Regions from separate parts of the Herbaspirillum sp. NPDC087042 genome, predicted to be linked through region 1. Evidence: predicted binding sites of a transcription regulator. Region 1 holds the regulator's gene; each other region holds the start of a gene.
What was found. The regulator sigma-54, encoded in region 1, starts transcription at its own class of promoters, with help from an activator protein. The targets are predictions, from matches to a motif close to TGGCANGNAANCTGCTTT.
Positions count from the first base shown of each region.

Region 2: a site for sigma-54 is predicted at 5,522-5,539, ahead of ACIPHN_RS02190 (PEP-CTERM sorting domain-containing protein). Genes of this name have one in related genera too.
Region 3: a site for sigma-54 is predicted at 5,212-5,229, ahead of hmpA (NO-inducible flavohemoprotein). Genes of this name have one in related genera too.
Region 4: a site for sigma-54 is predicted at 4,482-4,499, ahead of ACIPHN_RS22660 (PEP-CTERM sorting domain-containing protein). Genes of this name have one in related genera too.

Region 1 is NZ_JBIUZW010000010.1:175,337-182,592, reverse strand. It holds gene ACIPHN_RS15370 (cation:proton antiporter) at 1-404, opposite strand, end outside; gene ACIPHN_RS15365 (hypothetical protein) at 469-675, shown strand; gene ACIPHN_RS15360 (SIS domain-containing protein) at 803-1,831, shown strand; gene ACIPHN_RS15355 (KdsC family phosphatase) at 1,831-2,385, shown strand; gene lptC (LPS export ABC transporter periplasmic protein LptC) at 2,382-2,990, shown strand; gene lptA (lipopolysaccharide transport periplasmic protein LptA) at 3,036-3,674, shown strand; gene lptB (LPS export ABC transporter ATP-binding protein) at 3,674-4,414, shown strand; gene ACIPHN_RS15335 (RNA polymerase factor sigma-54) at 4,477-5,967, shown strand; gene hpf (ribosome hibernation-promoting factor, HPF/YfiA family) at 6,122-6,484, shown strand; gene grxD (Grx4 family monothiol glutaredoxin) at 6,696-7,007, shown strand; gene ACIPHN_RS15320 (UbiX family flavin prenyltransferase) at 7,036-7,256, shown strand, end outside.
Region 2 is NZ_JBIUZW010000001.1:489,558-496,813, forward strand. It holds gene ACIPHN_RS02180 (2-oxoglutarate dehydrogenase E1 component) at 9-2,612, opposite strand; gene ACIPHN_RS02185 (methyl-accepting chemotaxis protein) at 2,799-4,430, opposite strand; gene ACIPHN_RS02190 (PEP-CTERM sorting domain-containing protein) at 4,983-5,486, opposite strand; tRNA gene ACIPHN_RS02195 (tRNA-Asp) at 5,758-5,834, opposite strand; tRNA gene ACIPHN_RS02200 (tRNA-Val) at 5,860-5,935, opposite strand; gene ACIPHN_RS02205 (HU family DNA-binding protein) at 5,986-6,258, opposite strand; gene lon (endopeptidase La) at 6,560-7,256, opposite strand, start outside.
Region 3 is NZ_JBIUZW010000001.1:400,325-407,580, forward strand. It holds gene ACIPHN_RS01770 (ATP-binding protein) at 1-354, opposite strand, end outside; gene pgi (glucose-6-phosphate isomerase) at 693-2,396, opposite strand; gene ACIPHN_RS01780 (hypothetical protein) at 3,314-3,505, shown strand; gene norR (nitric oxide reductase transcriptional regulator NorR) at 3,546-5,117, opposite strand; gene hmpA (NO-inducible flavohemoprotein) at 5,288-6,481, shown strand; gene ACIPHN_RS01795 (hemerythrin domain-containing protein) at 6,524-6,931, shown strand; gene ACIPHN_RS01800 (hypothetical protein) at 7,113-7,256, shown strand, end outside.
Region 4 is NZ_JBIUZW010000020.1:21,310-28,565, reverse strand. It holds gene hemW (radical SAM family heme chaperone HemW) at 1-1,146, opposite strand, end outside; gene rdgB (RdgB/HAM1 family non-canonical purine NTP pyrophosphatase) at 1,143-1,733, opposite strand; gene rph (ribonuclease PH) at 1,764-2,492, opposite strand; gene ACIPHN_RS22665 (YicC/YloC family endoribonuclease) at 2,821-3,735, shown strand; gene ACIPHN_RS22660 (PEP-CTERM sorting domain-containing protein) at 3,851-4,447, opposite strand; gene gmk (guanylate kinase) at 4,793-5,431, shown strand; gene rpoZ (DNA-directed RNA polymerase subunit omega) at 5,502-5,705, shown strand; gene ACIPHN_RS22645 (RelA/SpoT family protein) at 5,741-7,256, shown strand, end outside.

The DNA of each region.
Region 1 (7,256 bases):
GCCGTGGAAGACATGGTCAAGGCGCCGCCCAGCGCAAAGGCGGCCTGCCAGGTGACGTTGATGAATTGCGGCAGGAACATGGCCGCGCCCCAGGCCCCGACCATGGTCACGGCGATGGTGGCCGCCACTTGGGCTACGCCCAGGCCGAAGACGATATGCCGCATCGCCGAGAGCTTGGAGAGCGAGAACTCCAGGCCGATCGAGAACATCAGGAACACCACGCCGAACTCGGCCAGCGCATGGGTGGTCTCGTTATCCTCGGCAAAGGCCAGGCCGTGCGGCCCGATCACGATGCCCACCACCAGGTAGCCCAGCATGGGGGGCAACTGCATCATGCGAAAAGCGACCACGCCGAGCACCGCCGCGGCCAGAAGGAAGAGGGTCAGTTCCAGTCCGGAAAACATGTGTGGATGATGTGATTCTGGTAACGATGTTGGGACTCGCCGGGAATCAGCACGGGCAATCGCATTGACCACCGTGAAGCGAGAAACATGCCGGATGGCCGAGATGGGTGGGCAGATCAAGCCGATCAGGCCGATCGGGATGATGGCCGCGGCACGCCAGCACCGGCCCAGTTTGGTGCGCACCAGTTTGTGGATTCAGGCCGGCGACATGGCAACAGCAGCTTCATTCCTGTGCCCCCATTGCCTTACCATTTTTTGCACCGCAACCTGATATCGTCGCCACTGCCAGTGCGCTCCCTGTTGCAAGCATGCTGCACCGCGCCCGACCGGGTCAGGCCAGCAGCATTCCCTTACATCTGGCAAGTTTTTTGCTTTGCTAATTCGTTTATACTTCGGTTATGAGTGTAACCGATGACAAAACCACGCCTGCATCTTTTTCGGCCGGGGATGCCCGCCGCGCCCTCGAACTGGCGCGCCAGACCCTGCAGATCGAAGCCGATGCCATCCTGGCGCTGAAGAACCGCCTGTCCGACGACAGCGCCGAGCCACTGGCCCAGGCCGTGCATCTCTTGCTGCAAAGCAATGGCCGCGCCGTCGTTTCCGGTATCGGCAAGTCCGGCCACATCGGCCGCAAGATCGCCGCTACCCTGGCCTCCACCGGCACCCCGTCGCTGTTCATGCATCCGGCCGAAGCCGCCCATGGCGACCTGGGCATGGTGACGGCCAAGGATGTCTTCATCGCCATTTCCAACTCCGGTGAAACCGCCGAGCTGATGGCCATCGTGCCCATCGTCAAGCGCATGGGCGCGGTCATCATCTCCATGACCGGCAATGACAACTCCAGCCTGGCCCGGTTGTCCACCGTCCACCTGAACGTGGGCGTGGACAAGGAAGCCTGTACCCTCAACCTGGCCCCCACCGCCAGCACCACGGCCACCCTGGCCATGGGCGACGCGCTGGCGGTCTCGCTGCTGGATGCGCGCGGCTTCCTGGAAGAGGATTTCGCCCGCTCCCACCCCGGTGGCGCGCTGGGCCGCCGCCTGCTGACCCATGTGCGCGATGTGATGCGCAGTGGCGATGCCATCCCGGCGGTACGCCCGGATGTCTCGCTGTCGGAGGCGCTCATGGAAATCACGCGCAAGGGCATGGCCATGACGGCCGTGGTGGATGCGGACTTCCGTCCCATCGGCGTGTTCACCGACGGCGACCTGCGCCGCCTGCTCGAACGCGGCCAGGACTTCAGCAAGTTCTGCATCGCCGACATCATGCACGCCAACCCGCGTACCGTGAACCAGGACCAACTGGCGGTGGATGCCGTGCAGTTGATGGAAGAATTCCGCATCAACCAGTTGCTGGTCACCGATGCCGATGGCGTGCTGACCGGTGCGCTGCACATCCATGACCTGACCCGTGCCAAGGTGATCTGATGACCACGCCAGCCTTCGCCAGCACCTTCGACCCGGCCGTCCTGGCCAAGGCCGCCGCTATCCGCCTGATGATCTTCGACGTCGATGGCGTGCTGACCGATGGCGGGCTGTTCTATGGCGAAGACGGCGAAGCGTTCAAGCGCTTCAACGCCCTGGATGGCCACGGCATCAAGATGATGCAGCAGTTCGGCACGGCGGCAGCCATCATCACCGCGCGCCAGTCGCCCTACGTGTTGCGTCGTGCGCGCGATCTCGGCATCGCCCAGGTGTTCCAGGGCGTGCATGACAAGCGCCAGGCCTTCGAGCAACTGCTGCAGCACACCGGCCTGAGCGCATCGGCCTGCGGCTACCTGGGTGACGACGTCATCGACCTGCCGGTGCTGACCCGGGTCGGCTTCAAGGCTTGCGTGGCCAATGGTCATCGCGAGGTCAAGGCCCGCAGCGACTACGTGACCCAGGCCAGCGGCGGCAACGGCGCGGTGCGCGAAGTCTGCGACCTGGTGCTGGCCGCCCAGGGCAACTACGAGGCGGCGCTGGCGCCGTACCTGGCATGAGCGGGCGCAGCGGCGAACGTGCAGCCGACCGGATCCGCATCGTGGTGATCCTGGTCCTGCTGATCGGCGCCGCCCTGGGCAGCTTCTGGGTGCTGCAGGCGCTGCGCGCCACTGGCGACCAGCAGGCGGCGCAACGTCCGCGCGGCAAGCCCGACTACTACCTGGACAACTTCAACTACGTGAAGATGGGGCCGACCGGCCTGCCGCGCTACGACGTCTCCGGCACCAAGATGGTCCACTTCCCGCTGGACGACTCCTTCGAGATCACCAAGCCGGTGGTGCACAACCTGGACAAGGAAAAGCCCCCCATGGAGCTGTACTCGGACACCGCCCACGTGACCGATGACCAGACCCAGATCCACATGTACGGCAATGCCAACGCCATCCGTGGCGCCACCAAGGGACGCGACCCCATGCACCTGGTGTCGGAATACCTGCTGTTGCTGCCCGACGATGAAATCGTCAAGACCGACAAACCGGTTGCAATGACGATGGGCACCACCAGATTGAATGGTGTGGGCATGCTGGCCAACAACGCCACGGCGGTCGTGCAGTTGTTTGGCAATGTCCGCGGCTACTACGAGCCGGCCCCGAAGAAACGCTGAGTCCCTCCCCATTACAACAAGATCGCCAAGACCCGACAGGAATCTATGAAACGCTCACTCTTACTGCCCTTGTTGATGCTGGTTGCCGTGTGCGGCGTGGCGCGTGCCGAGAAGGCCGACTCCACCAAGCCCACCAACATCGAAGCAGACCAGATGGTCTATGACGACGTGCGCCAGGTGAAGACCTTCACCGGCAATGTCGTGATGACCCGCGGCACGCTCATCATCAAGGCCGGTCGCGTGGTGTTGACGACCGACCAGTACGGCTACGAGTATGCGACCCTGTACGCCGCCCCGGGCGCACTGGCCAGCTTCCGCCAGAAGCGCGATGGCGGCCCCGACCTGTGGATCGAAGGCCAGGCCGAGCGCATCGAGTACTCCGAGCAGACCGAGATTTCCAAGCTGTTCCAGCGCGCCCACATCCAGCGCATGGATGGCAAGCGCGTCACCGACGAGGTCAATGGCGAGTTCATCTCTTATGACAGCCGCGCCGAGTTCTACTCGGTCAACAACACCGTCAGCGGCGAAAGCAAGCCGGGCGCCGGCCGCATCACGGCCGTGATCCAGCCCAAGAGTCCGCCGCCGGCCGGTGCTGCGCCTGCTCCCGCCCCTGCTTCCGTCCCGGGTCAGCCGGCCGCGCCGCAACGCAAGCCCCAGGCCGCGCAACCCGGAAAGGACCAGTAATGACGAGCTCGCTGGTAGTCCGCGGACTGAAGAAAAGCTATGGCGCCCGCCAGGTCGTGCGCGATGTCTCCATGGAAGTGCGCAGCGGCGAAGTGGTCGGCCTGCTCGGCCCCAACGGCGCCGGCAAGACCACCTCCTTCTACATGATCGTGGGCCTGGTGCCGTCCGATGGCGGCGAGATCGACCTGGATGGCTCGCCCATCTCGCGCCTGGCCATCCACAAGCGCGCCACGCTGGGCCTGTCCTACCTGCCGCAGGAAGCCTCGGTGTTCCGCAAGCTGACGGTGGAAGACAATATCCGCGCCGTGCTGGAACTGCGCAAGGAAGACGGCAAGTCACTCTCGCGCGACGAAATCGAGAACCGCCTCAACAACCTGCTGCACGAACTGCAGATCGAGAAGCTGCGCGAAAGCCAGGCCCTGTCGCTGTCAGGCGGTGAGCGCCGGCGCGTCGAGATCGCCCGCGCCCTGGCCACCGATCCGCGCTTCGTGCTGCTGGATGAACCCTTTGCCGGTATCGACCCGATCGCGGTGATCGAGATCCAGCGCATCGTGCGCTTCCTCAAGGAACGCGGCATCGGCGTGCTCATCACCGACCACAACGTGCGCGAAACCCTGGGCATCTGCGACCGCGCCTACATCATCAACCAGGGCACGGTCCTGGCCAGCGGCAATCCGGATGAGATCATCGCCAACGAATCGGTCCGACGCGTCTACCTGGGAGAGCACTTCCGCATGTAAGACCTGCGTGCGGAGATGCTAGGCATAGAAAACAGCGGGCCACGCCGCCACACGAAAAACAGATGAAACAATCGCTCCAGTTACGAACTTCGCAGCACCTCGCATTGACGCCGCAATTGCAGCAGTCGATCAGACTGCTGCAATTGTCGACGCTGGAACTGCACCAGGAGCTGGAACAGATCCTCTCCGACAATCCGCTGCTGGAACGCCTCGACGATGCGCTGGACAATTCGGTGCGCCTGCTGGCCGATGGTGCCGTCAGTGCCACGCCCTCTTCGGGTGTGGCCGAAGGCAACAGCGAAGGCAGCGGCGACGCGGCCCCCGCCAGCGCCGATGGCGAATCCAGCTTCGAATACCAGGACAACGCCCCCGAGGGCGGTGTCAGCGGCGAGTCCGACTGGAGCTTCGACGACGTTGCCCGCAACGGCAAATCGTCTGACGACGAAGATGCCCGTCCGCAACTGGAAGCCCACGAAATCACCCTGCGCGAACACCTGCTGGACCAGATCCGCGTGACCGCCCGCACCCTGCGCGACCGCGCACTGCTGGAACTGCTCACCGACGCGCTCGACGACAGCGGCTATCTGGAAGAACCGCTGGAAGATATCCTGGCGCGCCTGCCCGAAGAGCTGGGCATCGACCTGGAAGAGCTGGGCATTGCGCTGAAATTGCTGCAGAGCCTGGACCCGGCCGGTGTCGGCGCGCGCAGTGCCGGCGAATGCCTGGCCTTGCAGATCCGGCGCCTGCCCAAGGTGCCGTTCGTGACCCGCAAGCTGGCGCTGAGGATCGTTGAGGATTACCTGCCGCTGTTCGCCCAGCGCGACTTCAACAAGATCAAGAAAGCCCTCGATTGCGACGACGAGGACCTGCGCGAAGCCCAGGCGGTGATCCGCCAGTGCCGCCCCCATCCGGGTGCGGAATTCGCGCGCGATTCCTCCGACTACGTGGTGCCGGATGTGATTGTCAAACAGACAAAGACCGGCTGGCAGGTCATGCTCAACCATGAGGTCATGCCCAAGCTGCGCGTCAATGCCATGTATGCGAGTGCGCTGAAGCAGGCCAAGGGCGAGGGATCGCTGTCTTCCCAGCTGCAGGAGGCGAAGTGGCTCATCAAGAATATGCGCCAGCGCTTCGATACAATTTTGCGAGTTGCACAGGCTATTGTCGAACGTCAAAGAAACTTCTTTTCACATGGGGCAGTCGCCATGCGCCCCCTTGTGCTGCGTGAAATTGCTGATACACTGGGTCTACACGAGAGCACAATCTCTCGCGTGACAACTCAGAAATACATGCTCACGCCGCACGGCATGTTTGAGTTGAAGTACTTCTTCGGTAGCCACGTCGCGACTGAAACCGGAGGCGAAGCCTCCTCCACCGCGATACGGGCACTGATCAAACAGTTGATAGGAGCCGAAAACCCGCAGACCCCATTATCCGATAGCAAGATTGCGGATATGCTGGCAGAACAAGGCATGGTGGTCGCGCGACGTACAGTCGCCAAATACCGCGAAGTGTTGAAGATTCCGCCGGTCAATCTCCGCAAGTCCCTCTGAGTGTTTCGCATTTTTTTCTCAGTTTCTCTGCAGTAGCCGTTGCTGTGTTCTGGCAAGCATCCGATGCCAACCGACACGTCAGACGTGCCTTTGGCAGCGCAGCAGTAGCGATGGATTGCTCGAACCTCCAGTGACTTCACGATAGGAGTGTTGTATGAATCTGACCATCAGTGGACACCACCTCGAACTGACCCCCGCCCTGCGGGAATACGTGCAAAGCAAGCTGGCACGCATCAAGCGCCATTTCGACAACGTGATCGACGTCAGCGTGATCCTGAGCGTAGATAAACTCACAGAAAAGGAAAAGCGCCAAAAAGCGGAAATCAACGTCCACATCAAGGGGAAGGATCTACATGCGGAAAGCATCGCACACGACCTCTATGCTGCTATCGATGCCCTGATCGACAAGCTCGATCGCCAGGTCATCAAGCACAAGGACCGGCTGCAGGAGCATCACTCCGCCGCCAAACGCCTGCCGGACGAAGCTGCCGGCGACATGATGGCTGGCGCGGCATGATGCCCTGACAGTTTCATCACCTGACATGAGCAAAGGGCGCGCAAGCGCCCTTTTGCATTTGGGCAAGCTGCGTCATTGCTTGCATATCATATAAATAGTTTCCCGATTGAAATAAACTGTTGTGTGCGAGATCAATCCGGGTGTGGCGGTTCCAACGCGAGCGCCGGCTTTTCCCTATAATGTCGGCAATCCCATTTTCAAAGGCATAGCCATGAGCGACGTCCAATCCTGGATCAAAGAAACCGTGACCCAAAACCCTGTCGTGCTGTTCATGAAGGGTACCGCCCAGTTCCCGCAATGCGGCTTCTCCGGCAAGGCCATCCAGCTGCTCAAGGCCAGCGGCGCCGAGAACATCGTCACCGTCAACGTGCTGGAAAGCCCGGACGTGCGCCAGGGCATCAAGGAATACTCGAACTGGCCGACCATTCCCCAGCTGTACGTCAAGGGTGAATTCGTCGGTGGCTCCGACATCATGAGCGAGATGTACGCCTCGGGCGAACTGCAGACCCTCATCCAGGGCTGATCCGCTTTCCCCGACAAGCCTGGCGATCATGAACGCCACCTCCGGCACACCGCGCCAGCGCCTGGTCATCGCCATCACTGGCGCGACCGGCGCGATCTATGGCGTGCGGCTGCTGGAACACCTGCGCAAGCAGGGGCAGGTCGAGACCCATCTGATGATTTCCGACGCCGGCGTGCTCACGCTCCACCAGGAGCTGGACATGCGGCGCAAGGATGTCGAAGCGCTGGCCGACGTGGTGCACAACGTGCG
Region 2 (7,256 bases), on a different contig from region 1:
GCCGCCGATCAAGCCTGTGTCGTCACGGGCGTGGCCGGAAACACCTCCTGCACCAGCTGCATCTGCCGGGCGTGGTGCACGCTCTTGGACGCGGTCGGCCCCGACGCGGTGTTGTCGCGGCAAACGGCGCGCAGGCGCACCGTCGCCGGCAGGCTGGCTTCAATGTCTTCGCGCACGCACAGCCAGGCGCCCTGGCTGCGCTCTTCTTCCTGCACCCAGATCACCTCTTCCAGCGCCGGATAGCCCTCCAGCACCTGGCCTAGCGACGCTGCCGGGAAGGGATAGAGCTGCTCCACCGACAAGATGGCAGTGACATCATCGCCTGCCTCGGCCTGGCCCCTGGCCAGATCGTAGTAGACCTTGCCGCTGCACAACACCACCCGCCTGACCTGCGCCGCCGGCAGCGCAAGACGATCACCCAGGAAAGGCGCGAAGCCGCCCTCGATCAGGGCCGACAGCGGCGAGTGCGAACCGGCTTCGCCATGCAACACCACCTTGGGCGTAAATACCACCAGGGGCTGGGCGCCCTCCAGGGCTTGCTGGCGCAGCAGATGGAACCATTGCGCCGACGTCGATGGCATGGCCACGCGGATGTTGTTTTGCGCGCACAGCAGCAGCATGCGGCTGAGGTATCCGGTCGAGTGCTCCGGCCCCACTCCCTCGTAGCCATGAGGCAGCAGCATGGTGAGCCCCGAGCGATAGCCCCATTTACCCGTGCCGGAGGTGATGTACTGGTCAATCATGATCTGGGCGCCGTTGACGAAATCGCCGAACTGCGCCTCCCAGATGACCAATCCCGGACCGTGCACCTGGCTGCTGAAACCATATTCGAAACCCACCACCGCCTCTTCGCTCAAGGGCGAATTGATGATTTCCAGCGCAGCGCCGTCGACGGTCACTTCCCGCAGCGGCCAGAATTCGCGCTGCACGCCCTGCTCGGCATCAACCGCATGCCACACGGCATGACGGTGCAGGAAGGTGCCACGCTGTACATCCATGCCCGAGATGCGCACCGCCTGTCCCTGGCTGAGCAGGGAGGCATAGGCCATGTTCTCGGCGAAGGTCCACTGGCAGACCGCCTGCGGCGTCGTCACGCTGGCCTGCCACTGGGTAATCAGCTTGCCAATGGCGGCATGTGCCGCGAACCCTTCCGGCAGGGTCGTCATCCGTTCGACGAAATGACGCAGCTCGGCCAGCCCCGGATTTTCTCGCAACACCGGCGCCGGCTGCACTACCGGCTGAGCGTGTGCCGCCCCGTTTTCAACAACATCAGCCTGGAAGCGTGCCCGCGCCTCCAGCCGTGCCCGCGCCAGACCGGGCCAGCCATCGGCCATGCCCGGCTGGGCCGCCTGCTCGTAGCGCGCGGTGACGGTGGGATGCTTCTCGATGAAACCATGCAGCAAGGGTTGCGTGAAGGTGCTCGTATCCTGCTCGGAGTGGCCCCAGCGGCGGTAGCCAACCAGGTCGATGACCACATCGGACTGGAACTGCATGCGGTAGTCGAAGGCGATACGCGCCGCGCGCAAGACCATCTCCGGCTGATCGGCATTGACGTGCAGCACCGGCGCACCGACGACGCGGGCGATGTCGGTGCAATAACCGTGGTTCTCGGGATCGAGCGGATTGGGGGTGGTGAAGCCGATCTGGTTGTTGACGATGACGTGTACCGTGCCTCCCACCGTATAGCCGGGATGCTGCGCCAGCTTGAGCGACTCCATGACCACGCCCTGCCCGCAGAAGGCGGCATCGCCATGGATCACCACTGACGCCGGTACCTGGCCATGGATATCCTGCGCCTGGGCGCCGCGCACCATGCCCAGCAATACCGGATAGGCACTCTCCAGGTGCGAGGGATTGTGCGCCAGCAGCAGGGCGATCTGGCCATGGGCCGTGGGGCGTACGCTCTGGTGACCCAGGTGATACGGCAGATCGACCGCCCCGGCGGCGGCTGGCGTGGTTTTCTGCTTGTCGAAATATGCCACGATCTCGGCGGCCGGCATCTGCATGAAATTCACCAACAGGTTCAGGCGGCCCCGGTGCGGCATGGCAAAGAAGAGTTTCTCCAGCTGGTAGAAGCTGGCGCGCTCGGCCAGGCTCTCCATGAGCAGCAGCAGGCTCTCGCAACCTTCCAGGGAGAAGCGCTTGCCCAGCGGGTACTCCTCCTGGAGGAAGCGCTCCCATTCCTCGGCGGCCACCAGCCGCGTGAGCAAGGCGGCCCGTTCATGCCCGGCCAGTTCGGCCCCATGGTCTGGCGCCGCCAGGCGCGCCAGCAACCACTGGCCGCGGCTGTCATCACGGATACCACTGCAATCCACGCCCAGCGGGCCGCTGTAGAGCTTGCCCAGGTGATGGGCCAGGTCCCTGACACTGGTCAGGCCCAGGCCATCGAGGAAGCGATGCTGCGAGAGGACGACATCCTCGTCGCACAGCGCGTGGTACTGCGGCTGCAGTTCGGCAATGTCGGGCACGGAGATGCTGTCCAGAGGGTCGATATCGGCGATGCGATAGCCTTCCCTTTTGTAGGCATCGATGAAGGCCTGAACGCGCGCATGGGCCAGGCTCTGGCGCACGCCGGCATGGCCGGCAACGGAAGTGGGGTGTTGGAAACTCATGGCGAGACCTTTCAGTGCGGCTGCACGGTCAAGTAGCATGGACGAGTCACCTCCCCCGAAGCCTGCGCCACGGCATCGTGGCGAAGTCATTCGGGTAAGGGAATCGGATGGGACGCGCTTTTGTTATCGCGACGCGCCGTCGAACCGGCGCGCGCGGTCTCCTCGCAAACGCTCAGGAACGGGCGTTCAGGCCTCGATCAGGGACAGCTCGGGCTGGACGGTGGCAACCCGTGGACCGGGTCTGTTGGGGTGGGCATGGGAGTGCGCCAGCAACTCGCTGAGCTTGAAGCGTCCCATCAGGTCCGACAGTTGCTCGGCCTGGCCTTGCAAGGCCTTGGAGGCAGCAGCGTTCTGCTCCACCAGGGCCGAGTTTTCCTGGGTCATCTGGTCCATCTGGCTGATAGCCTGGTTGATCTGCTCGATGCCCTCGCTCTGCTCCTTGCTGGAGGAGCTGATATCGGTGATCAGGTCGGTTGCATGCTTGATGCTGGCGATGACCTCATCGATGGTGGAGACGGTCTGCTCGACGATGGCGCTGCCGGTCTTGACCTGGTCCACGGAGCCCTCGATGAGGGACTTGATTTCCTTTGCAGCCACGGCACTGCGCTGGGCCAGTCCACGCACTTCGCTGGCCACCACGGCAAAGCCGCGGCCATGCTCCCCGGCCCGGGCTGCCTCGACGGCGGCGTTCAGCGCCAGGATATTGGTCTGGAAGGCGATGCCATCGATCACCGTGATGATGTCGGCAATCTTGCCCGAGGACGTGCTGATGGCGCTCATGATGTTGACCACCTGCTCCACCGAGGAGCCTCCGCGCACCGCCACATCCGAGGCCGATACTGCCAGCGCGCTGGCTTGGCGGGCGTTGTCGGCATTCTGCTTGACGGCCGTGGTCAGCTGCTCCATGGCCGAGGCGGTTTCTTCCAGGGAGCTGGCCTGTTGCTCGGTACGATCGGACAGGCTGAAATTGCCCTGCGCCAGTTCACGCGCGGCCATGTCGATGGCGGTGGTACCGCTGCGCACATTGGAGACGGTGTCGTGCAGGTTATCGCTCATGTTCTGCAGGGCATGCAGCAAGCGGCTGATTTCATCCTTGCCCTGGGCCTGCAGGCGATGGGACAGGTCTCCATGGGCTACGGCCTCGGCCAGCACCACGGCATTCTTGACCGGCGCAGTGATGGTTCGGGTGATGAGGAAACCGATGATGGACGCCAGCACTACCGCTGCCGCCGACAGGGCAATCATCTGCACCACGGCCATCTGACCCTGGTCGGACGCCTGACGGGCATCGCTGACCATCTCCTGGGCCAGGTAGTTGACCATCTTGTCGACGGTGACGAAGTACTCGACCTGCAGGCGTGACATGTCACCCTGGTAAAGCGTGGTTGCCTCGGCGCGACTGTCGGCCTTCATCAATTCGAAGAACTTGCGCACGGTCACGCCATAGGCGCTGCGCGCCGTGGTCTGCTCGGCATAGAGGGCTTTGCTCTTGTCGTTGTCGAGCAAGGCTTCCAGTTGCTGGTAAGCCTCGGTATTGGCCTTGCGCAGGCCCACGTACTGCTCCATGTACTTGGCCGATGCCTCGGGTGAGGACGCCAGCAGAATATTGCTCAGTACCGCATTGGCCTTGTAGCCATTGTTCTTGATCTGGTTGCTCAATGCGATGAGCTGGTACTTCTCGTTGACGATGCCGTTCATCTCGGCATTATTGGATGACTGGTTCCTGACCCCGACCAGGGCGGTCACCACGATCAAGAGCAAGACTACCGAAAATGCGCCCCCCAAGCGGACGCCAATATTGAAATTGGCCAGCTTCATTGCCACCCCTTCCTATCCCGAATAGATATCGAACATGCAGTCGACGGCACGGCCACTACGCCCCGCGTACTCCGTGTCGTCACACTCTTGCGAATCCGCTTACTGCATCTCTACTGGTTCTATATCGATTCGTCGGGGTGCTACGCCTGGCTGGTGGCTATCCATCGAGAGCTGCCAGCATGGGTAATTCCTCAAAACCAATCCGCCTCGGCTAACGCCGGTCTCTTTTGTTGAGAAACCGCAAATTCACCACAAGTTAAACATTACTTTGAAGAAATGTCACGTAAAAATAGAGTTTTTATGATGTTTTACGACGCGACAAGCATCCAGGCAGGGACGCGTGTCACGTAACGAACAAGTGTACTTGCCACGTGATCAAACGTACGTCATGAGGATGGCGCAGGATCGGCCTTTGCATGGCCGGCAAGCGCAAAAAAAAGCCACCTCGCGTGAGGTGGCCCCTGCCCTGCAAGACCAGATCGTTAGTAATTGATGTCGACGCGTGCTGTGCGTCTGGCTTGCTGCGGCTTATTGCGGCTTGCGGCTCCCTGCTTAAGCGGCCTTGGGCTGGCGGCGGGATGCGCGCAAGGCCACCAGACCCAGGGCCATCAGTGCCAGCGACATTGGCTCGGGGACCGTACCGCCGGTATTTCTCACCACGGTGTAGGAATCCACCGGGGGGAAGTAGTCCCAACCGTTGGCCAGGCTCCAGCCGAAGTTGGAGCCAAAGTAGTTTGAAGTCAGGAATGCATCCAGATTGCCGAACCAGTCAGCGGCATTGCTGGACCATACGTTGGTATTGACGTTGAAGGTGCCGAAAGCATTGACATTGCCCAGCGAGAAAGTCTGGCTGTCACTATCCGAGAAGGAAAGCGCCGTCAGGTTCGCGAGATTGATATTGCCGGCGCCGTCGGCATTACCGGTGAAGGTGATGCTCCAGCTTTGGGTGTTGCTATACCAGGTGCCGTCAATGGTGACGGTATTGGCGTGGGCGGCTGGCATGCAGAATGCCAGGGCAAATGAGATTAATGCCAGCAGGCGCTTGGTGAGAGTCATGATGAAGTCCTCATTCGGTTAGTGGCAATATTGTCAATGCAATAACCTTGCCAGAATTGAAACCTCACTTCCCCTGTTTCCAAGCCATTGATTTTATTGTATTTAATGCATCATTTTTCGGCCGTCTACCGCCAAAACTCACATCAGGAATTCGGATTGAAAGGAATTCCGACAGTGAGGATTGTTTCCGCGCAGGCGGCTCCCTCCACTCCGCCCGTTTTTGCTGCGCAAAAACAAAAACGCCTCGTTCTTGCGAACGAGGCGTTTTATTTGGCGGAGCGGACGGGGCTCGAACCCGCGACCCCCGGCGTGACAGGCCGGTATTCTAACCAACTGAACTACCGCTCCAAAACGGGTGCAGACTGCAAGATGCTGGTGGGCGCTGAGAGGCTCGAACTCCCGACCTAAGCCTTGTAAGGGCTCCGCTCTACCAACTGAGCTAAGCGCCCGGCAACCTTAACAGTCTCGTTGCTTTTGTTTCCTCAGCAACGAAAGAACATTATTTTATAGCATCTTTTAAAGCTTTGCCAGCTTTAAATTTAGGAACTTTGCTTGCCTTGATCTTGATGGCGGCTCCGGTCTGGGGATTACGCCCCGTACGCGCTGCTCGCTTGCCCACTGCGAAGGTGCCGAAACCCACCAGGGTCACGGTGCCATTCTTCTTCAGCGTGGTCTTCACTGCACCAATGAATGCGTCTACTGCACGTCCGGCCGCTGCCTTGGAGATATCCGCGGCACCGGCAATGTGTTCAATCAGTTCGCCTTTATTCACTTACGCCCCTCGAACAAGTATTTGGTTTGGTTTGATTTCAAGTGACAGCTCATGCGACCCAACGACAGAGCCCCTCTCACCGTCGCTTGCCTTGCGGAAATTTTCCGCAGCGGCTATTAAACAAGCCGCTTCCCCAGGTGTCAAGCGGGTTTCAGGGTTTTGACGTGATTTTCAGCGAGGATCAGTCATTCAGAATAGTGCAATGAACCATGAACCCCGGCGCATAAGAAAAAAGCGCCTCTCACGAGGCGCTTTTCAACATTTCAATACCGGACTACGCCGATGATGAAACTCTGGCAGATCAGTGCTTGACCACCGGATCGGTTGCCCCATCCTTGGCTGCCACCGCCGTCTCGACGATGGCTTCATCGTCGCTCAGCGGTACCGGCTGGCGTTCCAGCGCCACTTCCAGCACCTTGTCGATCCAACGCACCGGGATGATCTCCAGCTTGTTCTTCACGTTGTCCGGAATCTCGGCCAGATCCTTCACGTTCTGCTCGGGAATCAGCACGGTCTTGATACCACCGCGATGCGCCGCCAGCAGCTTTTCCTTCAGGCCACCGATGGGCAACACCTCACCACGCAGGGTGATTTCACCGGTCATCGCCACATCAGCACGCACTGGAATGCCGCTGAAGATGGAGACCAGCGCCGTGGTCATCGCGATACCCGCGGACGGACCGTCCTTGGGGGTCGCGCCTTCCGGCACGTGGATGTGGATGTCGCTCTTCTCGAACACTTCGTTCTTGATACCCAGCTTGCGGGCACGGCTGCGCACGACAGTACGCGCGGCCTCGATCGATTCCTTCATCACATCGCCCAGCGTACCGGTACGGATGATCTGGCCCTTGCCGGGCATGTTCACCGCTTCGATGGTCAGCAGGTCGCCACCCACTTCGGTCCAAGCCAGGCCGACCACCTGGCCGATCTGGTTCTCCTTCTCGGCGATGCCGAAGTCGAAGCGACGCACGCCCAGGAACTTGTCCAGGTTGCGCGAG
Region 3 (7,256 bases), on a different contig from region 1:
CCAGCTGCGGTATTGACCGATGGCGGCGTGGATCTCGCGCACCAGCGCCGACTGCGAAGGATTGTCGGACACCAGCCGGGCGAGCTCACCGACCTTGATCTCCAGGTCCGCCCACATCTCGGGACGGCCGATCGGCTCGGATTGGTCCAGCAGGATGGCATTGCGAATGCGGGCTGACTCCACCAGCATGGGTTCGCGCACCTCGGCGGCCTGATTGATCACCTGCGCCGAATGCGCGGCCCAGCGCTCGGCCTCTGCTGCATCTGCCTGCGACTTGAACAAGCTTGCCAGCAGCAGCACCTCGAACAGGCTGGGAATGGCAACGATCAGCAAGCCCTTGGTCAGTAGTTTCATGTGCCCTCGTCCGCTGGATAGCCTGCTCTCTGGCGCGGCCCTGCCTGCTGCCCAGCGCCCCCTATCGGCATTGCTGTACCGCTGCACATCATAGTGCCACCGCATCGGAAATGCAGACCTGGCAGATCACCATCGCGGTGGGTGCATTTCTGGTAATCAATTATTACGGTCAATTATAAACTCACAAAGACACACTGCGTCCATGGTGTCCGCGTCTGCTGATCCCACAACGTAAAAAAGCCCGAAGACACAAGGTCTCCGGGCCGACATGCATCGTCTGTCCAGCAAATGAACGGGCGCTATGTCCGTGTCACGGCAGTCGCCTGCGTTCTGTGCGCTCAGGCAGCCCTGGCGTGCGTCCCCCACGGACGGTTGCAGGCACGATAGCGGTGGATCAGGGCATTGGTAGAACTGTCGTGATGCAGGGGCTGCTGGTGATCGATCAACTGGCGCGCCGTACGCTTGGCCAATTGCTTGCCCAGCTCCACGCCCCATTGGTCGAAGGAATCGATATTCCAGATCACGCCCTGGGTAAAGACGCTGTGCTCGTACAGGGCCACCAGCGACCCCAGACTATAGGGCGTGAGGCGATCGAGCAGCATGCTGTTGCTGGGCCGGTTACCATCGAAGACGCGATGTGGCACCAGCGCCTCGGGCGTCCCTTCCTCGCGCACCTGCTGGGCATTCTTGCCAAACGCCAGCGCCTCGCCCTGGGCGAACATGTTGGCCATCAGCCAGTCATGTTGCTGACCCAGTGCTTCCAGCGGGCGGCAGAAGCCGATGAAATCGCAAGGCACCAGTTGCGTCCCCTGATGCAGCATCTGGTAGAACGAATGCTGGCCGTTGATGCCATTGTCGCCCCAGTAGACCGGCGAGGTCTGGTAGTCAAGCTGCTGGCCGTTGACGCTGATGTGCTTGCCATTGCTCTCCATGGTCAGCTGCTGCAGGTAGGCCGGCAGCCGCTTGAGATACTGGCTGTAAGGCAGCACCGCCTGACTGGCCGCGCCAAAGAAATTGGTGTACCACACCGTGAGCATGCCCAGGATGGCCGGCAGGTTGCGCTCCAGCGGCGTGCTGCGGAAATGTTCGTCCATTGCATGAAAGCCGGCCAGCAATTCACGGAAGTGCTGCGGCCCGATGGCGATCATGGTGGAGAGACCAATGGCACTGGTCATCGAATAGCGTCCACCGACCCAGTCCCAGAAACCGAACATGTTGCGCGGATCGATGCCGAAGCGGCTGGCCTCCTCGATATTGGTGGTCACCGCCACGAAGTGGCGCGCCACGGCCTGTTCATCGCCCAGTTGCTGCACCAGCCACTGGCGCGCGGCGTTGGCGTTGGTAATGGTTTCCAGGGTCGTGAAGGTCTTGGAACAGACCACGAACAGGGTCTCCTGCGCCGGCAGCTCGCGCACCGTTTCCAGCAAGGCCGCACCATCCACATCCGAGAGGAAATGCAGCGACAGCTCGCGCTGGCTGTAATGGCGCAAGGCCTCATGCGCCATCATCGGCCCCAGGTCGGAGCCACCGATGCCGATATTGACCACATGGCGGATCGGCCGCCCGGTATGGCCCAGCCACTGGCCATTGCGTACCTGCGTGGCAAAGGCTTCCATGCGCCCCAGTACCTCCTGCACCTGGGCCACCACGTCCTCGCCATCGACCACCAGATGCTCCTGGGCCGGCATGCGCAAGGCCGTGTGCAGCACCGAACGGTCCTCGGTGTGATTGATGCGATCGCCACGGAACATGGCGTCGATACGATCCTGCAGACCGCACTGGCGCGCCAGCTGCATCAGCAGCGCCATGGTCTCGCTGGTGACCAGATTCTTGGAATAGTCCAGGTAGATCCCCACCGCTTCGGCAGTGAAGCGCTCACCGCGTTTGTCATCGGCGGCAAACAGCCGGTCAAGACGGAAATGGCGGGCGCGCTCGCGATGATGTTCCTGCAGCGCGATCCATGCGCTCTTTGCCGTCAGGTCGTCCTTCTGGGCATACACGAACAGCGGCAACTGCAGATCGGCGGCGGGTAAGGTCGTCATGGGGAGGGCTCCTTGGGCTGGATGTTCTGGAGTGTGAGAGCGGGATTTCTGGTGCGGCGCGTCAGCACTTCTTTCAGGCTGCATCAACATCAGAAATACGCGCAAGCTCACTGATTCCGGTGACATCGGGTGGCGTGAATCACCCGCTACACGCCCAGCCAGTGGGCCGGACGGCATGCAGGGCTTGAGCGATGTTAGCGGTGCTCCGGCGCCAGCCAACATAGGACTGAGGCCCATTTGCCTGTAGGAAAAGCGGCAATTGCTGCTTTGCAACAAACGGTCAGGCACAAGCATCAGGCAAGCCGGAAAAACCTCTGTCAGCCCTGGCCAGCATTGCCTTTCCGGAGGTCAGCAAGTGACAGCCCCTGAGCATTTTCAGGGACTACTCTGCACGCATTGGCGAGCAATTGTGCCGCCATGTCCGAGGAGATGATCATGTTCATGAATCCGGTATCGGTGCCACGCAATCACCCACCCGTACAGGTCAGTTCCAGCGTCAATACCAATGTCAGTACGCAGCCGGTACAACCTCCGCCCAAGATCAATGTCCGCAATTGTGCGAAGGGATCGCGATACATTTCCGCGACGTCCTGGAGGCAAACGTGAAAGCCCTTTTTGCACTTCACGCCTGCTGTTCTCTGGCCATGTTTCTTCCATCACCCCAATCGCTCAAGACCATCACGATCACGAAATCTCCGGTGACAGCGCAGGCACCTGCTGCCGGATTGCGCCAGGCAGCAATAGACGGGCGGGATCAGGCCGACACTGCTGCATTGCCGTCATTCCTACACGCAAATCAGCCACGGGCCACCTGTTGCAGTGCAACCAGAACGGCTACCCTGCCCTCATCGTCCGACCCGCTCCTGCTGACGGTGGCAGGCGGGCCGACACGGCATTTTCATCCCTTGGAGATCATCATGTCGCAACTCAAGCATCCTTCCCACGGCGCGCTCGGTGCCCCCGCCACGGCCCTGCCGGAGCACGTCGCCGGCGCGCCTGACCAGGCGCTCCAGCACGTCAACGAGGACGTCGCTGCGGCGCGTCATCTGACGGCCATCCGCATCCGTGGTCAGCTGGCCGAACCCGACGGCGAGGCTTCTCCGGCCTGATCCGTAGCGAAACTGACCGCCCCGGCGCAGCTGGCCGCGCTCAGCGCAAGCCCAGCCGCCGCGCCAGCCGGTTGAGGTTGGCGCGGTCCAGCCCCAGTTCGCGGGCGGTGGCGGCGAAGTTGCCGCCATGGCGCTGCAGGCTCTGCTCCACCAGCCCGCGTTCATACCCCTCGACCCGCTCGCGCAGACTCCCTGCCGACGTCGGCTCGCCCTCCTCCGGCACGGCCGCACCGGGCTGCGTCGCCGCTTCTGCCGCGTGTAGTTCCAGCGCGGCTGCATCCAGCGTCAGGATCGCCGGACGTGTCTTGTGCGCCGCCAGGGCTCGCAGGGCGCTACGTCCCACCAGGTGCTCCAGCTCGCGGATATTGCCCGGCCATGGATAGTCCAGCAGCGCACGCTGCGCATCGGCCGACAGGCGCAGGCTGGCCAGGCCCAGCCGTGCGCGGTTCTCCTCCAGGAAATAACCCGCCAGCAGCAGCACGTCACGACCGCGCTCCCGCAACGGCGGCACACGGATCGGGAAGACCGAGAGCCGATGGTAGAAGTCGGCCCGGAAATGTCCGCGCTTGACCTCCTCGGCCAGGTCGCGATTGGTGGCAGCGATCAGACGCACATCGACGCGATGTTCGCGGTCCGAACCGACCCGCTGCAACTGCCCGCTCTGCAGCACGCGCAAGAGCTTGGCCTGCACGGCCAGCGGCAACTCGCCCACCTCGTCGAGGAACAGGGTACCGCCATCGGCCATCTCGAACTTGCCGCGCCGGTCCGCCACCGCGCCCGAGAAGGCACCCCGCACATGGCCGAACAATTCGCTCTCCACCAGGGTGTCGGGCAAGGCCGCACAGTTGAGGCTGACCATAGGCTTGTGCGCACGCGGCGAGGCTGCATGCAGGGCATGCGCGACCAGCTCCTTGCCGGTGCCGGTCTCTCCTGCCACCAGCACGGTCATGTCGCTGGGGGCGGCCATGCGGATTTCTTCCATCAGCTGACGCTGCGCGGGGCTCTGCCCGATCAGCTCGCGCTTGCCCTGGCTCTCTTCCAGCCCTTGCCGGTAGAGCTCGGCGCGCTGGCGCGCCTGCTCACCGGCTTGCGCCAGATCGCTGATGCGCTCGGCCACGTTGACGGTGGCCGCGGCCAGCGCCGCGAAGGCCTGCAACGAGGCCATGTCCACGCCATCGAAACGACCGCGCCCCAGGGCATCGAGAGTCAGCAAGCCCCAGGGCCGACCGTTGACGGCCAGCGCACAGCCCATGCAGTCATGCACTTCGAGCTGGCCGGAGTGGAGGTCGTTGAGCCCATCGACCAGGCCATCGTAAGGGTCAGGCAAGGGCGAGTCGGCGGCAAAGCGGGTCGGCGTGGCATTGGATAACAGGATGCCGAAACGCGGGTGGTCGGCCACGCGGAAGCGTCTACCCAGCGTGTCGCCGGCCAGCCCATCAATGGCCAGTGGCACCAGGATCTCGCCTTCCAGGCGCAGCAGGGCCGCCGCATCGCAAGGAAAGAGCGTGCGCATGGTGTGCAGCAGGCGTCGATAGCGCTCGCGGTCATCGATCTCGCGCGAGAGGTCGGCCACCAGCGGCAGCAAGGCATCCAACAGCACTTTTGAGGTCATTATGACTACCCATCCCAGAATAAGGAGTCATTATGACACGAGTCCACATGACTCCACACTGACGCAAGTCATTGATTCATAAGGATGCAGGGCATGGCACGACTCTTGTAATAACGGAGGGTAGACCGGACCGCCGGCATATCCACTCCACCATCACTGAAAGGCCTAGCATGCTTACCGATGCCCAACTCGCCATTGTCAAATCCACCGTTCCCCTGCTGGAGTCCGGCGGCGAAGCCTTGACCACGCATTTCTACAAGCTGCTCATGCGCGACTACCCGCAAGTGCGTCCGCTGTTCAATCGCGCCCACCAGGCCAGCGGCGACCAGCCGCGCGCACTGGCCAACGGCGTACTGATGTATGCCCGCCATATCGATCGCCTGGAAGCACTGGGTCCGCTGGCCGCACAGATCATCAACAAGCACGTCGCCGTGCAGGTCCTGCCGGAACACTACCCGATGGTGGGCGACTGCCTGCTGCGCGCCATCCGCGAAGTGCTGGGCGCCGAGATCGCCACCGATGCCGTCATCGATGCCTGGGCAGCGGCCTATGGCCAGCTCGCCGACATCCTCATCGGTGCCGAGCGCCAGCAATATGAAGACCTGGCCCAGGCCCCGGGCGGCTGGCGCGGTGCCCGCAATTTCGTGGTCACGCGCAAGGTGGCCGAGAGCGATGAAATCACCTCCTTCTACTTCGCCCCGCAGGATGGCGGCGAGTTGCTGGACTTCACCCCGGGCCAGTATATCGGCATGCGCATGGTGGTCGGTGGCGAGGAACAACGTCGCCAGTATTCGTTGTCGGCCTTGTTGCGCCAGCCGGGACAGGCACCGCAGTACCGCATCAGCGTCAAGCGTGAAGCAGAGGGCAAGGTGTCGCGCCAACTGCATGACCAGATCCAGGTCGGATCGGTGGTCGAGCTGTTCCCGCCTGCTGGCGAATTCACCTTGACCGAGGGTGACAAGCCCCTGGTGCTGATCAGCGGCGGCGTCGGCATCACGCCGATGATGACCATGCTGGCCGCGGCACTGCCCAGCGGCCGTCCGGTGCACTTTATTCATGCGGCGCGCCACGGCGGCGTGCATGCCTTCCGCCAGCAGGTGGAAGAACTGGCCGCGCACAATCCGCAGCTGCAGGTCCATTTCTGCTACGAGCAGCCGCGCGCGGGTGATCCGGCACCGCAAGCCACCGGCTTCATCGACCGTGCCCGCCTGCAGCAGTGGCTGCCCAAGAGCAGCGACGTGGACGCCTACTTCGTCGGCCCCAAGCCCTTCATGAAGGCCATCAAGCGCTATCTCGGCGAACTCGGCGTGCCGTCTGCGCAAAGCCGTTACGAGTTCTTCGGCCCGGCCGCGGCACTGGAGTGATCCAGGCAGCATCTTCGTCATCACAAGGCATCAGGAATCGCAATGAATCTAGACAAGTACCGCCGCGAACACGCGGACATCCTCGATCACGTGCAACAACTCAAGGCGTTGTCAGCGCAGGGCATCGCCGCGCAGGCGGCGGCCATCGCCCGCGTGGTGATCGCCATGAGCTCGGTCATCAAGCTGCATCTGTCGGTGGAGGATCGCTTCCTCTATCCGGCCCTACAGCAGGCCGATGCAACGCTGGCGACCAAGGCGCGCCAGTACCAGGAAGAGATGACCAGCATCTCGACCGAGTACGGCCAGTTCTCCCGCCAATGGAATGATGCCCAGCGCATCGCCGAGCAACCCGAACATTTCCGGACCGAGGCCAATCGGGTCCTGAAGATGCTGTTCGAGCGCATCGTGCGTGAAAACCGCGAGTTCTATCCGATGGTCGAAGCAGCCTGAGCCACGGGGCAGCGGAGCCTGGCTTCGCTGCCCTGCAACAGTTTTTTGCACTCTTTCACAATGAATTAACAAAAGTGCTTGATTCAACTGGATTAAATTGACCTTCAACAACTTTCGGCGCTGCAGCAAATGCTAATCTGAGGTTAAGCTGTACTCCCCCCTCTTCCGCCGAAAGACCATCATGAGCGAAAAACTGGGCGCCGAGCGCCACACTCCCGATGAGCTGACCCAGGAGCTGGAAGCCCTGGACATGGAAATCGTGCGTCATGCGGTGATCTGCCAGGTCCGCCTGTTCGATCCCGGCGTGCTCGACAACGTACTCAAC
Region 4 (7,256 bases), on a different contig from region 1:
CTCGGCCAGATCGAGCTGTTTCTCGATCTGGTTGAGGCCCATGCCGGTGCGCTCGGCGAACAGGTTGGGCGGGAAGCCCTCGGTCAGGCGCAGGGCATTGAGCATGAATTCGAAGCCCAGCGCATCGCGGCCGATCTCGGCTTCTTCCTGGATGGGGCTGCCGGCCTGCATCTGCTGCAGATAGGTCTGCGGATGCTTGTAGCGCATCTGGCGCACGATGCGGTGCGGGAAGGACAGCTTGGAATGCGCCCCCGCGCCAATGCCCAGGTAGTCGCCGAAGCGCCAGTAGTTCAGGTTGTGGCGGGCGCGTCGCTGGGGCCGCGCATAGGCCGACACCTCGTAGTTGGTATAACCACCGGCCGTCGTCAGCTCGGCGATCATGTCCTGCATGTCGGCGCTGGTGTCGTCGTCCGGCACCGGCGGCGGGAACTTGGCGAACAGCGTATTGGGCTCCAGCGTCAGGTGATAGAGCGACAGGTGCGGTGGCGCAAAGCCGATGGCGGTGGCGATGTCGGTGCGGGCTTCCTCCAGGGTCTGGTTGGGCAGCGCATACATCAGGTCCAGGTTGAAGTTGTCGAAGTTGGCCTGGGCGATCTCGACTGCCTTCAGGGCCTGGCCGCCGTCGTGGATGCGTCCCAGGGCTTGCAGGTGATGGCTGTTGAAGCTCTGGATGCCGATCGACAGGCGGTTGATGCCGCTGTCGCGATAGGCGCGGAACTTGTCGGCCTCGAAGGTGCCAGGATTGGCCTCCATCGTGATCTCGATATCGCTGTCGAAGGGCAGCAAGGTGCGCAGGTCCGACAGCAGGCGGTCCAGACCGGCGGCCGAGAGCAGGCTGGGGGTGCCGCCACCGATGAAGATGGTGGTGATCTTGCGGCCCCAGATCAGCGGCAGGGATTGCTCCAGGTCGGCACGCAGGGCATCCAGGTATTGCTGCTCGGGAAAACCGTCCTTGACCTCATGCGAATTGAAATCGCAATACGGGCATTTACGCACGCACCAGGGGAAATGCACATACAGCGACAAGGGCGGCAAGGCCGTCAGTTGCAGGCTGCCTGGCTTGAGGAAGGCCAGCGCCGCCTGGGCCGGGCCGGATGCAGCGGCCCCGGCCGGCGCCTGGGAGGGAACGGGCTTGATGGGAATCATTTCAACTTCTCGACCAGCGCACGCAGGGCCTGGCCGCGATGCGACACGGCATTCTTCTCGGCCGCGCTCAGTTCGGCGGCCGTCTTGCCCAGCTCCGGCAACAGGAAATACGGGTCGTAGCCGAAACCACCCTCCCCGCGCGCCTGCGCCACGATCTCCCCCTTCCAGACGCCATCAGCGATGACCGGTTGCGGATCGTCAGCGTGACGCACATAAACCAGCACACAGTAGTAATAGGCCGACTTGTCGGCATGAGACTGCAGGTCGGCGATGAGCTTGGCGTTGTTGGCCGCATCCGACTTGGGTTCACCGGCATAGCGCGCCGAATAGACGCCGGGCGCGCCGCCCAGCGCATTCACGCAGACCCCGGAGTCATCGGCCAGCGCCGGCAATCCGGTCAGGCGCGCGGCGTGGCGCGCCTTGGTCAGGGCATTCTCGACGAAGGTGCCGAAGGGCTCCTCCGCCTCGGGCACGTCGAACTCGCCCTGGGGACGCACGTCCAGGCCGATATCGCCCAGGAGGCTGGCGAATTCCTTGAGTTTGCCGGCGTTGTTGGACGCCATGACGATCTTTTGCTTGTGATCCATATCTCTACTCTGCTCGCTGGATGACCGCTGTTACAGGCCCAATGCCTGCTTTTGCAGGCCATTGAGGGTGGCGATGCCCTGTTGGGCCAGGTCCAGCAGGCTGTTGAGCGTCGCGCGATCGAAGGCGGCGCCCTCGGCCGTGCCTTGCACTTCGACGAAATGGCCGGCTTCGGTCATGACCACGTTCATGTCGGTATCGCAGTCGGAATCTTCCAGATAGTCCAGGTCCAGCACCGGTAAGCCCTGGTAGACACCTACCGAAATGGCGGCCACGAAGTGCTTGGCCGGGATGGTCTCGATGAGGCCGCGCGACTTCAGTGCCGAGAAGGCGTCATAGGCGGCCACCATGGCGCCGGTGATGGCGGCGGTACGGGTGCCGCCATCGGCTTGCAGGACGTCGCAGTCCAGTTGCAGGGTGCGCTCGCCGAAGGCTTCCAGGTCGAAGGCGGCGCGCAGGGCGCGGCCGATCAGGCGCTGGATTTCCTGGGTGCGGCCGGACTGCTTGCCCTTGGCGGCTTCACGGTCCATGCGGGTATGGGTGGAACGCGGCAGCATGCCGTATTCGGCGGTGAGCCAGCCCTGGCCACGGCCCTTCAGGAAACCGGGGACCTTCTCCTCGATGGAGGCGGTGCACAATACCTTGGTGTCACCGAACTCGACCAGCACCGAACCCTCGGCGTGCTTGGTGTACTGGCGCGTGATGCGCACCTCGCGCAGTTGCGAAACGCTGCGGCCGCTGGGGCGATGGGAGGCTGTCATGGGAATCCTTGTCTCTTGACTGTGTTGACGGTGATCTGCGATCAGGCTGGATAGATGGGCGAAGATCCGGGGAAAAACGCCCGATTTGATGTTTTTGATAGCGCGGCGCCGCCAATCTTCTTTAAAATGCGGGGTCCGACCGGGCCAAGCCCCGGGCAGACCGCACAGGCGGCTGCCGGAACGTTCAAGACCGGCATTGTAATGGATAGGCGCAGCTACCGTGGTTTGCTCTTGTCGAACCCGCCCTGTCCTGCCCCGCTTGACCTGCAACCCGATCCCAACCCGCCAGCGCCATGACCACAGCATGCGCCAGCATACGGAGCCCCAATTGACCATCTACAGCATGACCGGCTACGCCGTCACCACCCGTGAAACCAGCGCCGGCACGGTCACCCTGGAAATGAAGAGCGTCAACTCGCGCTTCCTCGACCTGCAATTCCGCATCAACGACGACCTGCGCGCGGTCGAGCCATCCCTGCGCGAAGCCATCATGGGCCGCCTGGTGCGCGGCAAGGTGGAATGCCGCCTGTCCTTCGGCCGCAAGGTCGCCAGCGGCAACAGCCAGGCCATCAACGGTAACGTCGTGACCCAGCTGGCCACCCTGCAGGACCAGTTGCGCGCCCAGTTCCCCGATGCGGCACCCCTGTCGATCAATGAACTGCTGCGCTGGCCGGGCGTGATGGAAGAAGCCGAGATCAGCCAGGAAACCCTGCAGACCGACATCATCGCCACCATGGTGCAGACCCTGGATGCCTTCGTCGACACCCGCGCCCGCGAAGGCGCGGCGCTGCAGGCAGTGATCCTGGCCCGGGTCGATGCGATGGAAACCATCGTCGCCCGCATCACGCCACTGGTGCCGCAGCTGGTGGCCCAGTTCCAGCAGAAAGCCACCGAACGCATGACCGAAGCACTGGGCCTGGCCCTGCAGACCGAAGGCGCCAGCGTCCCGGTGGCCACGCGCGAAGAGTCGCTCGAACGCATCCGCCAGGAAGTGACGCTCTACGGCATCCGCATCGATATCGCCGAGGAACTGGCGCGCCTGTCGGCCCACCTGGGCGAGACCCGCCACATCCTCAAGAAGGGTGGCCAGGTCGGCAAGCGCCTGGACTTCATGATGCAGGAGCTCAACCGCGAGGCCAATACCGTCGGCTCCAAGGCCGCCGTCAAGGAACTGGCCGATGCCTCCATGGAACTGAAGCTCCTGATCGACCAGATGCGTGAGCAAGTGCAGAACCTGGAGTAAGCCATCCGCGCGGACGGAGATGAGCATACTGCTCTACCATTCAAGCCTCTGATACGCGGTGAAAAAAAAGAGGCCGGACTAGCCGGCCTCTTTATTCAGATAGCAGAAACGAAACTTACTGCTTCTTGCTCTTGCGACGGCTCACACCCAGGCCAACCAGACCCAGGCCCAGCAATGCCAGGCTGGCGGGTTCAGGAACATTGACGGCGTTCTGGAACCTGACCTGGTCAAAGCCACCGACTTGACCATTGTCACCCGAGGTTTCCAGGATGTTGATGGACGCGATGCCGCCTGCGGACTGCCAACCAGCGAACACCGACTGTCCCCGCACGCTGACCGACTCGGAACCGACCAGATTGGATGCTGCGTCATAGAACGACACCAGATAGGTCGCCGGGCCGACGTAGACGTTCAAGCCCACCAGCGAATAGGCAGCATTGAGTGCAATGGTGATGTTGCTGATGCCGGCGTTATCAGTAAAACCCAAACCATACTGGACCAGGTTACGCCAGCCCGGGCCACCGCTACCGGTGCTAGCCTCGCTGAAGGTCAGTCCCTGATAGGTGAAAGCACCAGCGGCTGGTGTGCCGGCGCCGGACATGTTGACCGTGGTCGCTGCAGTCAGGTCGGAGGCGTTGATGGCGGTAGCGTGAGCAGAGGCGGCAACAGCACCAAACAGGGCGAGACCGGCGATAATGGAAATTTTTTTCAAGGCGAACTTTCTTCAGTTGATTGTTTGCCAAGATAAAGCACATTGTATGCCAGGATCATTTATCCAATAATTTCAATAACTTACAAACCACACGCGAAATATATGTAAAGAACATGTAAAGAATGCCGACACCCGTCGTGAGCACCCTGGCCGCGCCAACCCCGTTACCCCCGGAAAAATCTGGCATCCCGGCAGTTTTAATGCTATTACTCCGCATCCTGATGCCCCGCCCACCCTGCGGAAATCACTCCAGTCACCACCAGGCCAAGTCCGTGCGCCGCCACGGCAGCGAACGACGGCGACTTGCCAGCACCAACACTTCGAAACAAAAGTAGCGAGAAATTCATGCCAGCCAAAACCCCCACCTCCGGCAGCCTCTTCATGGTCGTCGCCCCCTCCGGCGCCGGCAAATCGACCCTGGTCAACGCCCTGCTCAAGCAGGAACCGGCCATCAAGCTGTCCATTTCCTACACCACCCGCGCGCCGCGTCCGGGCGAGGAACATGGTCGTGAATACTATTTCACCAGCGTGGATGACTTCCTCAAGCGCCAGGCCGAGGGTGAATTCCTGGAATGGGCCGAGGTCCATGGCAACTACTACGGCACCTCGCGCCTGATGATCGCCGACCAGATCGCCAATGGCACCGATGTGCTGCTGGAGATCGACTGGCAAGGCGCGCAGCAGGTGAAGAAGCAGTTCACCAATGCGATCGGCATCTTCATCCTGCCGCCCTCGATCGCCGCCCTGGAAGAGCGCCTCAAGAAGCGCGGCCAGGATGAGCCGCACGTCATCACGCGCCGCATCCTGGCTGCCGGCGGCGAAATCGCGCACTCGCCGGAGTTCGAATATGTTATTATCAACCAAGAATTTGCCGTCGCTTTATCGGAGCTGACAGCGATCGTCCAGGCAGCCCGCTGCCGCTTCCCGCAACAAGCCGCCCGCAACGCCTACCTGTTCACGCAACTGGGTATTCACGCGAGCTGAGCCAAGCGGAGCCCCCGCCGGGCACCGGACCTTTCAATCCATCCAGCAAGACCGTCATTCAGGAGTTCACATGGCCCGCATCACTATCGAAGATTGCCTCAAGCAGATCCCCAACCGTTTCCAGTTGACCCTGTCGGCGACCTATCGTGCCCGCCAGCTGCTGCAAGGCCACACCCCCAAGGTTGACGCCAAGGACAAGCCGACCGTGACCGCCCTGCGCGAGATCGCCGCCGGCAAGGTCGGCATTGAAATGCTGAAGAAAGTCCCGGCCTGATCCTGGTCCGTCCATGAAGCTGATAACGGTCAAGTATGAGCCTCACCACTACCGACACCACCTTATCAGCCACACCTAGCCCCAAACGCGCAGCCGGTTCCACACCGGGTCGCAGCGCCGCTCCCAACGACGTCGCCCCTGCCACTGCCCACAGTGGCGTGGCGACGTTCGCGCATCTGATCCCCAAGCTCGAAGAGTACCTGACCCCAGCCGAACTGAAGAAGGTCAAGGAAGCCTATCGCTTCGCCGATGAGATGCACCTGGGCCAGATGCGCAAGTCCGGCGAGCCGTATATCTCCCACCCGCTGGCGGTGGCCGAGATCTGCGCCGAATGGAAGCTGGATGCCCAGGCCATGATGGCGGCCTTCCTGCACGATGTGATGGAAGACCAGGGCGTCAAGAAGGAAGAGCTGATCGAGCGTTTCGGCGCCTCCGTGGCCTCCCTGGTGGATGGCTTGTCCAAACTGGACAAGATCGAATTCCAGAGCCAGGTCGAGGCGCAGGCCGAGAATTTCCGCAAGATGCTGCTGGCCATGGCACGCGATGTCCGGGTGATCCTGGTCAAGCTGGCCGATCGCCTGCACAACATGCGTACCCTGGGCTCGATGCCGCCCGAGAAGAAGCGCCGCATCGCCCGCGAGACCATGGAAGTGTACGTGCCCATCGCGCACCGCCTGGGCCTCAACAATATCTACCGCGAGCTGCAGGAGCTGTCCTTTGCGCACCTGTACCCGCTGCGCCACCGTACCCTGTTCAAGGCCGTCAAGGCCGCCCGCGGCAACCGCCGCGAAGTGGTCACCAAGATCATGGAGTCGGTCACCAGCACCCTGATCGCCGCCGGCATCCCGGCCCAGGTCGACGGCCGCGAAAAGACCCTCTACGGCATCTACCGCAAGATGCGCAACAAGCACCTGAGTTTTTCCCAGGTGCTGGACGTCTATGGCTTCCGCGTGGTGGTCGACAGTTTTGCCAATTGCTATGTGGCACTGGGCACCCTGCACTCGCTGTTCAAGCCCATGCCGGGCAAGTTCAAGGACTACATCGCCATTCCCAAACTGAATGGCTACCAGTCGCTGCACACCACCCTGATCGGCCCCTATGGCACGCCGGTGGAATTCCAGATCCGTACCAGCGACATGCATCGCGTGGCCGAATCGGGCGTGGCTGCCCACTGGCTCTACAAGGATGACGAAGGCAGCCTGACCGACCTGCAGCAACGCACCCATGCCTGGCTGCAATCGCTGCTGGATATCCAGAAGCAGACCGGCGATTCGGCCGAGTTCCTGGAGCATGTCAAGGTCGACCTGTTCCCCGATTCGGTCTACGTGTTCACGCCCAAGTCCAAGATCATCGCCCTGCCGCGCGGCGCCACGGCGCTGGATTTTGCCTACAGCATCCACACCGACATCGGCGACCAGACCACCTCGGCCATCATCAACCACGAGCCCGCGCCGCTGCGCTCGGAGTTGCACAACGGCGACATCGTCGAGATCATCACCTCGCCAACCTCGCGCCCCAGCCCCAACTGGCTGGGCTATGTGCGCACCGGCA